4 regions of the Scandinavium sp. UTDF21-P1B genome follow, and region 1 is predicted to be linked to each of the others. Evidence: predicted binding sites of a transcription regulator. Region 1 holds the regulator's gene; each other region holds the start of a gene.
The links. Region 1 encodes CRP, which controls carbon source genes, mostly activating them, when cyclic AMP is high. Its sites were predicted from a motif close to ATGTGANNNNNNTCACAT; they were not measured.
Positions count from the first base shown of each region.

Region 1 (3,131 bases):
ACGTGCTGTTTTATGAAGGGCTGCACGGCGGCGTGGTGACGCCTCAACATGATGTGGCGAAACACGTCGATTTGCTGGTCGGCGTCGTGCCTATTGTGAACCTCGAGTGGATCCAGAAACTTACCCGCGATATGAGCGAGCGCGGGCATTCGCGTGAAGCGGTAATGGATTCCGTCGTCCGCTCCATGGAAGACTACATCAACTTCATTACCCCACAGTTTTCCCGCACGCATATCAACTTCCAGCGCGTACCGACAGTAGATACCTCAAACCCGTTTGCCGCCAAAAGCATCCCGTCGCTGGATGAAAGCTTTGTGGTGATCCATTTCCAGAACCTGGGCGACATTGATTTCCCCTGGCTGCTGGCGATGCTGCAGGGCTCATTCATTTCTCACATGAATACATTGGTGGTGCCGGGCGGGAAGATGGGGCTGGCGATGGAGCTGATTATGACGCCGCTGGTCGAGCGGTTAATAGAAGGTCGGGCGATATAAATTGCAAAACCTTCTCTGAAGAGAAGGTTTTTAATGTTTGCTCCCTCTCCCACGGGGAGAGGATCGGGGTGAGGGCATCAGGCCGTAGAGGGCATTACCCTTCCACCACTTCAAACGAGTGGGTGATTTTCGCCGCTTTCTCCAGCATCAGCGCCACAGAGCAGTATTTTTCCGCAGACAGATCCACCGCACGCGATACCGCAGCTTCTTTCAGATCTTTACCGGTCACGATGAAGTGCAGGTTGATGTGGGTAAACAGGCGCGGCGCTTCCTCGCGACGCTCTGAAGTGAGCTTCACTTCACAGTCCGTCACGTCATGACGGCCCTTTTGCAGGATGGAAACAACGTCTATCGCACTGCACCCCCCTGCTGCCATCAGCACCATTTCCATCGGGCTTGGCGCTTTATCCCCGGAGTTGCCGTCCATCAGGATCTGGTGGCCAGAAGCTGACTCACCGAGGAAGGTTAAGCCTTCAACCCATTTCACACGCGCTTGCATAATTGTTAACTCCAGAGTTGCAATTTTCCTGACAGATTACGCGCACATAACAAATCTCGCAACGGAAGGCGACGTGCGTCATGCTGAAGCGAGACACCAGGAGACACGCGGCAAAAGCTATGCTAAAACAGTCGGGATGCTACAGTAATACATTGAAGTAATGCATGTATGCAGAGGACATCAGACAACAGGCTGCAGTCAAATCCGACAGCCGACTTCCCAGGTACAGGGAAGGATATGAATGCAAAGCCAGTGGCAGTGTCGTGTCTGCCGCTGGAGTCAGCTTATAACAGAGGATAACCGCGCATGGTGCTTGGCAAACCGCAAACAGACCCTACCCTTGAATGGTTCTTGTCTCATTGCCATATTCATAAGTACCCCTCCAAGAGCACGCTGATTCACCAGGGTGAAAAAGCAGAAACGCTGTACTACATCGTGAAAGGCTCTGTGGCAGTACTCATCAAGGACGAAGAAGGCAAAGAGATGATTCTCTCTTACCTCAACCAGGGCGATTTCATCGGTGAGCTTGGCCTGTTCGAAGAAGGCCAGGAGCGTAGTGCATGGGTCCGGGCGAAAACCGCCTGTGAAGTGGCTGAAATTTCCTATAAAAAATTCCGTCAGCTTATCCAGGTGAATCCGGATATTCTGATGCGCCTCTCTTCTCAGATGGCACGTCGCCTGCAGGTCACTTCTGAAAAAGTAGGTAACCTTGCCTTCCTCGACGTTACCGGTCGTATCGCGCAGACGCTGTTGAACCTGGCAAAACAGCCCGATGCCATGACCCACCCGGACGGTATGCAAATCAAAATCACCCGTCAGGAAATCGGTCAGATCGTGGGCTGCTCCCGTGAAACCGTTGGCCGTATCCTGAAAATGCTGGAAGATCAGAACCTGATCTCCGCGCACGGCAAAACCATCGTCGTTTACGGCACCCGCTAAGTTCGCTTGACGGCGTATTGCTCCTGCAGTACGCCGTTTTTGTCTCTACTGCTATTGCTATGTGGCGCAGGCTAATTTATCACCCGGAAATTAACTACGCACTGCGGCAAACCCTGGTGTTATGCACCCCTGTGGCTATCGGCCTGGTGCTGGGGTATCTCAAGTACGGTCTGCTGTTCTCCTTAGTCCCGGCCTGCTGCAACATTGCCGGTCTCGACACGCCCCACAAGCGCTTCTTTAAACGCCTGATTGTTGGTGGTTCGCTGTTTGCCGGATGCAGCCTGGCGGTACAGCTGCTGCTGGCACACACCGTGCCGCTGCCCTTAATTCTGACCGTCCTGGCAATGACCCTGGGCGTTACCGCCGAAATCAGTTCGCTGCATGCGCGTCTGCTGCCCGCATCGCTGATCGCCTCGATTTTTACGTTGAGCCTCGCGGGTAACATGCCTGTCTGGCAGCCGCTGCTTATCTACGCGCTGGGCACGCTGTGGTACGGGCTGTTTAACTGGTTCTGGTTCTGGATGTGGCGCGAACAGCCCCTGCGCGAGTCCCTGAGCCTGCTTTACCGCCAGCTGGCCGATTACTGCGAAGCCAAATACAGCCTGCTGACCCAGCACACCGATCCGGAAAAAGCGTTGCCACCGCTGCTGACTCGCCAGCAAAAGGCCGTTGATCTCATTACCCAGTGCTATCAGCAGCTGCATATGCTCGCCGCTAACAAAAACCACGATTATAAACGCCTGCTGCGCGCCTTTCAGATGGGGCTCGATTTACAGGAGCACATCTCCGTCAGCCTGCATCAGCCCGCCGAGGTGCAAAAGCTGGTCGAGCGTAGCCACGCCGAAGCGGTGATCCGCTGGAACGCACAAACCATCGCCGCACGTCTGCGGGTGATGGCCGATGACATTCTGTATCACCGCTTTCCGCTACGCTTTAGCATGGATAAGCAGATCGGCGCGCTGGAAAAGATCGCCCGCCAGCATCCGGATAATCCCGTCGGGCAGTTTTGCGTCTGGCACTTTGGCCGCATTGCGCGGGTACTACGCATGCAAAGACCGCTCTACCCACGCAACCTGATGGCTGATAACGAGCGACGCCTGCCGCTGTTTGCCGCGCTGAAAAGTTATCTGTCACTAAAATCAGCTGCACTGCGCAATGCGGCGCGCATCAGCGTCATGCTGAGCATCGCCAGCCTGATG
Region 1 covers NZ_JBFLVD010000018.1:297,217-300,347, reverse strand. The annotation lists gene AB1287_RS16515 (phosphoribulokinase) at 1-494, shown strand, start outside; gene AB1287_RS16510 (OsmC family protein) at 589-993, opposite strand; gene crp (cAMP-activated global transcriptional regulator CRP) at 1,300-1,932, shown strand; gene AB1287_RS16500 (YccS/YhfK family putative transporter) at 1,992-3,131, shown strand, end outside.

Region 2 (3,131 bases), on a different contig from region 1:
AGCGCCAGCGGATCGGGCTGGTCATTTAATTCCTCCAGCGTCCAGCCAAATACCCGTTCACACTCGCCGTTCCACAACGTGCAGCGATTATGTTTATCAAACGAATTCATTAATACCGGCGCTTTATCAAAAAGCATGCGGTACTGGTTAAGAATATTTTTTAATTCGACGGCGGTACGCTGGCGGGAAATAATTTCCGTCATCGAATCATGGAGTTTCTCAGCAATGATCTGCGCCACGCTGCGCAAAACGGCGGGCGCTAACAAAGGCTGGTCGAAGGCCAGAAAAAGATAAGCGCGGGCATCGTCCTGCATCGGAAATATTCGGCAGAGCACGCCGCATTTTAATTCCTGCGCTAAAGGATTGCCTTCGGAATAAAGCAGCTTGCCGACGTCACGGTGCCAGCATTTTACGCGCCACGGCGTCTGATGCTTTCGCAGCGCCGCCAGAAGGCGTTCAGCGCTGTCGCTCGTCAGCCGTTCGCCCTGCACTTCCAGATGGCGTAAATCCTCTGACTCCAGCATGATCCAGGAGAGGCGTGCGCCAAAGACATCATGGATAAGCAGCAACACATCGGCAAGTGAGCGATGTGCTGAGAGTCCAGGCATAACTCTGGCCAGCCGGCGCAGGCAAAGTTCTGCATCGTTAATTGCTGCGTGTAGTTTCTCTTTTTTCATGGCTTCAATCACAGGTTTGTTAGGGGCAAAACCTGCAATGAATAAATCAGATACTGATTTGCATGATTAAGCACAGGTTAATCATAAATCTGTAAGCCAGAGAGAACAAAAAAACAGTGTGTTGTCTTAAAAGAATTACAAAATATTAAAATAGCCAATAAAATCAATAGCTGATTGATTGATCGCAAGTAAAATATATTGTCCAGAAAGCATAAGCCAACTATTTCCCGATGTAAATATTGTACAACCACTTAACTTTCGTGACAGTTTGCTATCTCACTGATATCTCAGTTAACCCCTTTCAAAACGGGCAAAGAATATATTCTCAATAGCAATAAGTCAGAGAACATTTCGGTCGGTGCCACAGAATTTTTTTACCATACCAGTGGCGAATAAAAGAACAAACGTGATATAGTTCACATTATCTTATGAAACGTAAAACATCGTTTCATTGTGTTGATCAATGCCTGCCGATAGCCAGAGTGTGATACACCTGATGAGCCACGTCGTGCTATCCCTGGCTTCGTTCTTTGAGGGTATGTTTCATGGTTTCTGTTACCACCGGCATGGTTCTCCTGCGCTGGCCGCTCGTGAGCGCCGTACTGATGTTCCTTGCCAGCACGTTGAAAATTCAGTTCCGTAAATCCGACTATGCCGGGCTGGCGGTTGTTTGCAGCGCTTTTGGCATCGCCGCCGCCTGCTGGTTTGCCACCGGCCTGCTGGGCATCACTCTTGTCGACATGACGCTTGTCTGGAACAACATTAAAGATGTGATGATAGAGGTAATGAGCCAGACTCCGCCAGAATGGCCGGTGATGGTGAGCTAAAAACCTGCTTCAGGCAGTACAAGCCAACAAAAAAGCGCTTCCCAAAGGAAAGCGCTTTTTTTATGTGATTTGTCCGTCAGACAATACGGGACATAATCAGAACGGGATATCGTCGTCGAAATCCATTGGCGGTTCGTTAGACGGTGCCGGGGCTGCAGGCTGCTGCGGGCGAGACTGTGCACCACCGCTGAACTGGTTTCCGCCCTGAGGCTGCTGTGGCTGACCCCAGCCGCCGCCCTGCTGCTGACCGCCACCTGCCGGTGCGCCGCCGCCCTGACGGCCACCGAGCATCTGCATGGTGCCGCCTACGTTAACCACAACTTCCGTGGTGTATTTTTCAGCGCCGGACTGATCGGTCCATTTACGGGTACGCAGCTGGCCTTCGATATAGACCTGAGACCCTTTACGCAGATATTCACCGGCCACTTCCGCCAGTTTGCCGAACAGCACAACGCGGTGCCATTCAGTCTGCTCTTTCATTTCGCCGGTCGCTTTATCACGCCAGGATTCGGAAGTAGCCAGCGTAATGTTGGCAACTGCGCCACCACTCGGCATGTAGCGTACTTCCGGGTCCTGGCCCAGATTACCGACGAGAATCACCTTGTTGACGCCTCTGCTGGCCATGATCGTGTCTCCTGAATACGTTTCTTAATAGTGTAAACGCGCGAGTGTACCATTTCCATGCGGCAATTTGCATAGTTGCGTAGCAGCTTCAGATATCTCATGCGGACTCGACATTATTGCACAGAGAATCAGAGCGCGCATTCCAATACTGTATATTCAAACAGGTCAAACTGTGTCATAATTAGCCGTTTCTGCCGTTTGTCCTTCTGACAAACCCGCATTCCGAGTCTCTACCGGGAAAGGTGAATGGATAAGATCGAAGTTCGGGGCGCCCGCACCCATAATCTCAAAAACATCAACCTCGTCATCCCTCGCGACAAACTGATCGTCGTGACCGGGCTTTCGGGCTCAGGTAAATCTTCGCTGGCGTTTGATACGCTGTATGCCGAAGGGCAGCGGCGCTACGTTGAATCACTCTCTGCTTATGCACGTCAGTTCCTGTCACTGATGGAAAAGCCTGATGTGGACCATATTGAAGGTCTGTCTCCGGCCATTTCTATTGAGCAGAAGTCCACGTCGCACAACCCGCGTTCCACCGTGGGGACCATTACTGAAATTCACGATTACCTGCGCCTGCTTTATGCTCGCGTGGGCGAACCGCGCTGTCCCGATCACGACGTGCCGCTGGCGGCGCAAACCGTCAGCCAGATGGTGGATAACGTTCTGTCGCAGCCAGAAGGCAAACGCCTGATGCTGCTGGCGCCAGTCATCAAAGAGCGTAAGGGCGAGCACACCAAAACGCTGGAAAACCTGGCAAGCCAGGGCTACATCCGCGCCCGTATCGACGGCGAAGTCTGCGACCTTTCCGATCCGCCGAAGCTTGAATTGCAAAAGAAGCACACCATCGAAGTGGTGATTGACCGCTTTAAGGTACGCGAAGACCTCACGCAGCGCCTTGCAGAGTCCTTTGAAACCGCACTGGAGCTCTCCGGCGGCACCGCCATTGTCGCCGATATGGACGACGAGAAAGCGGAAGAGCTGCTGTTCTCCGCCAACTTTGCCT
Region 2 covers NZ_JBFLVD010000012.1:197,715-200,845, forward strand. The annotation lists gene AB1287_RS09325 (GGDEF domain-containing protein) at 1-608, opposite strand, end outside; gene AB1287_RS09330 (YjcB family protein) at 1,223-1,504, shown strand; gene ssb1 (single-stranded DNA-binding protein SSB1) at 1,601-2,128, opposite strand; gene uvrA (excinuclease ABC subunit UvrA) at 2,375-3,131, shown strand, end outside.
Region 2: the regulator CRP is predicted to act here: its motif matches at 1,082-1,099, upstream of AB1287_RS09330 (YjcB family protein).

Region 3 (3,131 bases), on a different contig from region 1:
GAAACGCTCACGCTCAAATCTGAAAGTCTTGATCTGGCCTACAGCTCGCTGGCGCTGCACTACCTGCAAAACATCGACGGCCTGTTTTCCGTGCTGTTTCAGGCGCTGAAGCCAGGCGGCAAGCTGGTGTTCTCCGCAGAGCACCCGATTTTCACCGCCGCGATGAAGCAAGGCTGGTTCCTCGAGCAGGACGGGCAGAAAATCTGGCCGGTGGCGAATTACCAGCAGGAGGGCGAGCGCCTCAGCAACTGGTTTGCCGACGGCGTGAAAAAGCAGCATCGCAAGCTCGCGACGTGGATTAATGCGCTGATTGCCGCCGGGTTTGTGATTGAGCAGCTTGATGAGTGGGGGCCGGATGCAGCGCAGATCGCTGCCAACCCGGCGCTCGGTGAAGAAAAAGAGCGTCCAATGCTCTTTCTCTTAAGCGCGTATAAACCAGGCTAACGCTCTTTCAGGGTTGACGTTGTGCATAGTGCTCAATGGCATCGGCAATGGACGTAGAATCCTGCAAGGTGCGAATGGTAGTGAACAACGTGGTGGCCTCATCGTACTCTTTACGCAGGTAGCCGAGCCACTGCTTAATGCGGGCCACATGATACAGGCCAGTGTCGCCCTGCTTTTCAAGACGGCTGTATTTGCGCAGCAGTTCGGTGACGTCGTTCCACGGCATGCGGGGCTCGTTGTATTTCACCACCCGGCTGAGGTTGGGAATATTCAGCGCGCCGCGGCCGATCATCACTGAATCGCAGCCCGTCGCGGCCATACAGTCCTGGGCGCTTTGCCAGTCCCAGATTTCGCCGTTGGCAATCACCGGGATCGACAGCCGACGGCGGATCTCGCCGATAGCCTGCCAGTCGATTCTGTCGGCCTTGTAGCCATCCTCTTTCGTGCGCCCATGTACGACCAGCTCGGTAGCGCCAGCCTGCTGCACGGCATCGGCGATTTCAAACTGACGGTCGCTGCTGTCCCAGCCAAGGCGCACTTTCACCGTCACCGGCAAATGCGCGGGCACGGCCTCACGCATGGCCTTCGCGCCGCGATAGATTAAATCCGGATCTTTAAGCAGCGTTGCGCCGCCGCCGCTGCCGTTCACCACCTTCGACGGACAGCCGCAGTTCAGATCGACGCCCCAGGAGCCCAGCTCCACCGCGCGGGCGGCGTTTTCAGCAAGCCACTGCGGATGCTGACCCAGCAGCTGAACGCGCACCAGCGTGCCGGACGCTGTCCGACTCTCATTCAGCAACTCAGGGCACAGGCGATGGAAGGATTTTACCGGCAGCAGCTGATCCACCACCCGCAGAAACTCGGTGATGCAAAGATCGTAATCATTCACCCCGGTGAGCAGGCCACGAACCAGTGAATCGAGCACGCCTTCCATCGGCGCCAGCAGAACACGCATATCAGTATCCGGAGAAAAAAGAGGCGCTATGGTAGCGTTGTTATCGCCCGGTTTGAAGCCCCTCATGTACTACACTGAAAGCCATAGATTTCTCACGCTTTTTGGTCGTTTGTCTGACGTGCCATTGCGGAATATTTTGTATGCTCAGAATTCATGATGTGATCGGTAGCACATTACATGGTTTAATTGTATGATGAATGCGTTTCATCAAGGGCGAGAACCATGAGCAAAACACTGAACATTATCTGGCAATATCTGCGGGCCTTCGTGCTGATTTACGCCTGTCTCTACGCCGGTATTTTTATCGCATCACTGTTACCCATCACTATTCCCGGCAGCATCATCGGCATGCTGATTCTGTTTGTCCTGTTGGCGCTGCAAATCCTGCCGGCGAAGTGGGTGAATCCCGGCTGCTACGTATTGATTCGCTACATGGCGCTGCTGTTCGTGCCGATTGGCGTCGGGGTGATGCAGTACTTTGATGTGCTGCGGGCGCAGTTTGGCCCGGTGGTGGTGTCCTGTGCGGTCAGCACGCTGGTAGTGCTGCTGGTTGTCAGCTGGAGTTCACACATAGCCCACGGTGAACGCAAGGTGGTCGGTCAGAAAGAAGGTGAGCAAAAATGATGCACTACATCTGGTGGTCCCTGCCGTTGACGCTTATCGTATTCTTCGCCGCGCGCCGTCTTGCAGCCCGCTTCAAGATGCCGCTGCTGAACCCGCTGCTGGTGGCGATGGTGGTGATCATTCCGTTTTTACTGCTCACCGGCATTCCCTACGATCATTACTTCAAGGGCAGCAAAATTCTCAACGACCTGCTGCAGCCTGCGGTGGTGGCGCTGGCCTATCCACTCTATGAGCAGCTGCACCAGATCCGCGCCCGCTGGAAATCTATTATCACCATCTGCTTTGTCGGCAGCGTAGTGGCAATGACCACAGGCACCGCGGTCGCCCTGCTTATGGGAGCAACGCCTGAAATTGCTGCTTCCGTTATGCCGAAATCAGTCACGACGCCGATTGCGATGGCCGTCAGCGGCAGCATCGGCGGTATCCCTGCTATCAGCGCCGTGTGCGTGATTTTCGTCGGTATTCTTGGCGCGGTGCTTGGTCACACGCTGCTGAACCTGATGCGAATTGACACAAAAGCGGCGCGTGGTCTGGCAATGGGGACTGCCTCACACGCTTTAGGTACCTCGCGCTGTGCGGAGCTCGACTATCAGGAAGGCGCGTTCAGTTCACTGGCGCTGGTGATCTGCGGGATCATTACCTCGCTGCTCGCCCCGTTCCTGTTCCCGGTGATTCTGGCGCTGTTTGGGTAATGCGACGCATCACACGAACTTCATTCTATTTTCATTAGTTGCATAAAAAGTCAGATCTAAGTCACACATTAGCCGTTATCAGGTCCGTACACTGTCATCCCTTAACCTGTAATGAGGCCATTGCCATGCACCCACGTTTTCATTCTGCTTTCCCGCAACTCAGTGAGGAACTGCAAACGGCCCTCGCCCCATGGCTGGCTGATGCGCATTTCCCCGCCATGCTGAGCGCCGGGCAAGTCTCTGAGCTGAAATCAGCCACGGGACTGGACGAAGACGCGCTGGCTTTTGCCCTGCTGCCGCTAGCCGCCGCCTGTGCCCGGGCCGACCTTTCGCACTTTAACGTTGGCGCCATCGCGCGCGGCGTGAGCGGCATCTGGTATTTTGGCGGCAATATGGAATTTATTGGCGCGACAATG
Region 3 covers NZ_JBFLVD010000017.1:18,364-21,494, forward strand. The annotation lists gene AB1287_RS14335 (class I SAM-dependent methyltransferase) at 1-444, shown strand, start outside; gene dusC (tRNA dihydrouridine(16) synthase DusC) at 452-1,399, opposite strand; gene AB1287_RS14345 (CidA/LrgA family protein) at 1,622-2,023, shown strand; gene AB1287_RS14350 (CidB/LrgB family autolysis modulator) at 2,020-2,715, shown strand; gene cdd (cytidine deaminase) at 2,841-3,131, shown strand, end outside.
Region 3: the regulator CRP is predicted to act here: its motif matches at 1,556-1,573, upstream of AB1287_RS14345 (CidA/LrgA family protein).

Region 4 (3,131 bases), on a different contig from region 1:
CGCCAGGCCTGCTGCACGTTTTCCACAAAAGCCGCGTTCTTCACTAAATCAGTACCGAAAATTTCGCTAAGAGAGAGCAGGGCAGTGACCCGATCGGCTTCGCTGCTTGTCGACACGATAGTCTGTATTTTTTCCGCCAGCGGATCGCGCACGTCAATCGCGTTGCCGTGCTCGTCAGTGCCGCTGACATAGCGCATCCAACCGGCAACGCCGAGTGCAAGCAGCGACCAGTCGCTTCCACGCTCAAGGTGAACCCGAATCCCTTCCAGCAAGCGCTGCGGGAGCTTCTGGCTACCGTCCATTGCGATTTGCCAGGTGCGGTGTTTTAACGCCGGGTTAGTGAACCGCGTGATGAGGCTATCGGCATAAGCCTGCAAGTCAACGCCCTGGATACGCAGCGTTGGAGCCTGCTCCTGCATCATTAACTGCCGCGCTGCCTGGCGGAAATCCTCATCCTGCATGCAGTCACTGATGTGCTCGTATCCGGCTAAATAGCCCAGATATGCAAGGAATGAGTGGCTGCCGTTCAGCATTCGCAGCTTCATTTGCTCCCACGGCAGTACGTCTTCAACCAACTGGACGCCAGCAAGTTCCCATTCCGGACGGCCCGCGACAAAGTTGTCTTCGACAACCCACTGGATAAAGGGCTCGCAGCTGATGGCGCAAGGGTCGTTGACGCCAACGGCGGTGGCAATCTCGGCCAGAGATTCTTCGGTTGCCGCGGGAACGATACGATCGACCATGGTGCCGGGGAAGCTGACGTTGTCTGCGATCCACTGGGCCAGCTCCGGAGAGCGCTTGTTGGCCATCCCCAGCACCGCGTTTTTTACGACGTACCCGTTGTCGGGAATGTTGTCGCAGGAAAGTACGGTAAACGGTGGCAGGCCACGCTCACGGCGGCGGTGCAGCGCTTCGACAAGAATGCCCGGTGCAGAATGTGGTTCAGCAGGATTTTCCAGATCGTGAACGATCCGCGGCTGCGTGACGTCAAGACGACCGGTGGCCGGATCGATGCAATACCCTTTTTCGGTAATGGTCAGAGAAACAATCGCCACCTGCGGCTCGCAGAATTTCTCAACGATCGCTGCAAGAGTATCCAGCTTTGCATTCAGGCATTCATGCACGGCACCGATGATGATCGGCTGGTTGCCGTTGGCACCTTTCTCCAGCACGGTATAAAGATGATCCTGCGCGCGCAGCTGGCTCATCAGCACGTCGCCGCTGAACAGGCTGATTTCGCACAGCCCCCAGTCGCCGCCTTTGGCGTTCAGCACCCGGTCAGTCAGCAGAGCCTGGTGGGCACGGTGGAACGCCCCAAAACCAAAGTGGATAATTCGCGAGCGCAGCTGCTGTCGGTTATAACGGGGTTGCTGCACGTTGTCGGGGAGCGTGGCTGTGGCGATCGTCGTCATTATGTAAAACACCTGATTAACCATTAATTAACAATGAGCAGTGTAAAGTTATATGACAACAAATTGAATTGGTGTGCCGTATTTATCCGGGGAATGTGAGCTGGATCAATCAATGCCAGCGCGGAAATTGACCCTCAGGCAGAAGCATGTATGGTAGTCGTCATCTGAAGGATAAATATTGGTATAACAACTTAAGAGGGTGAGACAATGGAACAAACCTGGCGTTGGTATGGACCGAATGATCCGGTTTCTCTTGATGATGTGCGCCAGGCCGGCGCGACCGGCGTGGTGACCGCGCTGCACCATATTCCGAACGGTCAGGTCTGGCCGGTCGATGAAATCAAAGCACGTCAGGCGCTGCTCGCTGAAAAAGGGTTGACCTGGTCCGTGGTCGAAAGTATCCCGGTTCACGAAGAGATTAAAACCCAGTCCGGCGAGTACAAAACCTGGATTGCCAACTACCAGCAGAGCATCCGCAACCTGGCGGCCTGCGGCATTGATACCGTCTGCTACAACTTCATGCCGATTCTTGACTGGACGCGTACCGATCTGGAATACCAGCTGCCGGACGGTTCAAAAGCGCTGCGCTTTGACCAGATTGCCTTTGCCGCCTTTGAAATTCACATTCTCAAGCGCCCGGGCGCAGAAGCTGATTACAGCGCCGAAGAGCAGCAGCAGGCCAAAGAATACTTCCACGCAATGAGTGCGGCAGAGATAGAAAAACTGACCCGCAACATCATTGCTGGCCTGCCGGGTGCTGAAGAAGGCTATACCCTGGACCAGTTCCGCCAGCGTCTGGCGGAGTACGATCACATCAGCAAAGAGACGCTACGTGAAAATATGGCCGTTTTCCTGCGTGCTATCGTGCCGGTTGCTGAAGAAGCGGGCGTGCGCCTGGCGGTTCATCCTGACGATCCGCCGCGTCCAATCCTCGGCCTGCCGCGCATTGTTTCCACCATTGAAGACATGCAGTGGCTGAAAGAGACGGTCGACAGCATCTACAATGGTTTTACCATGTGTACTGGCTCTTACGGCGTACGCGCTGATAACGACCTGGTAAAAATGATTGAAACCTTCGGCGACCGTATTCACTTCACCCACCTGCGTGCGACCTGCCGTGAAGCGAATCCAAAAACCTTCCACGAAGGTTCACACTTGTACGGTGACGTGAATATGGTGGCGGTTGTGGATGCGATTCTGGCCGAAGAGTCTCGCCGTAAGAAAGCGGGCGACCTGCGTTCCATTCCGTTCCGCCCGGACCACGGTCATCAGATGCTTGACGATCTGAAGAAGAAAACCAACCCGGGCTACTCGGCGATTGGTCGTCTGAAAGGGATGGCGGAAGTGCGTGGCGTTGAGCTGGCGCTGAAGATGACAAAGTATCCAGACCTGCTGTAACAGAGTGCGTCGGATGGCGGCTGACGCCTTATCCAGCCTACAGCAAATAAGCCGTATACCTGTTAAGCACAGCGTTATCAGTCAATAAAAAAGGCAACTCAAATGAGTTGCCCTTTTTGCGTTCTGGCTGAAATCAGTCAGCGCGACCCATATAACGTTTTTCTTCGATATGGATGCGAATTTTCTCACCCGCGCTGAGGTATTCCGGCACCTGAACAACCAGGCCGGTGGTCAGCGTCGCAGGTTTGTTGCGGGCGCTCGCTGAAGCTCCTTTAATGCCAGGAGCGGTTTCAACGATTTCCAGATCGACGGTCTGCGGCA
Region 4 covers NZ_JBFLVD010000017.1:46,214-49,344, reverse strand. The annotation lists gene AB1287_RS14470 (mannitol dehydrogenase family protein) at 1-1,412, opposite strand, end outside; gene uxuA (mannonate dehydratase) at 1,620-2,810, shown strand; gene yeiP (elongation factor P-like protein YeiP) at 2,944-3,131, opposite strand, start outside.
Region 4: the regulator CRP is predicted to act here: its motif matches at 1,506-1,523, upstream of uxuA (mannonate dehydratase).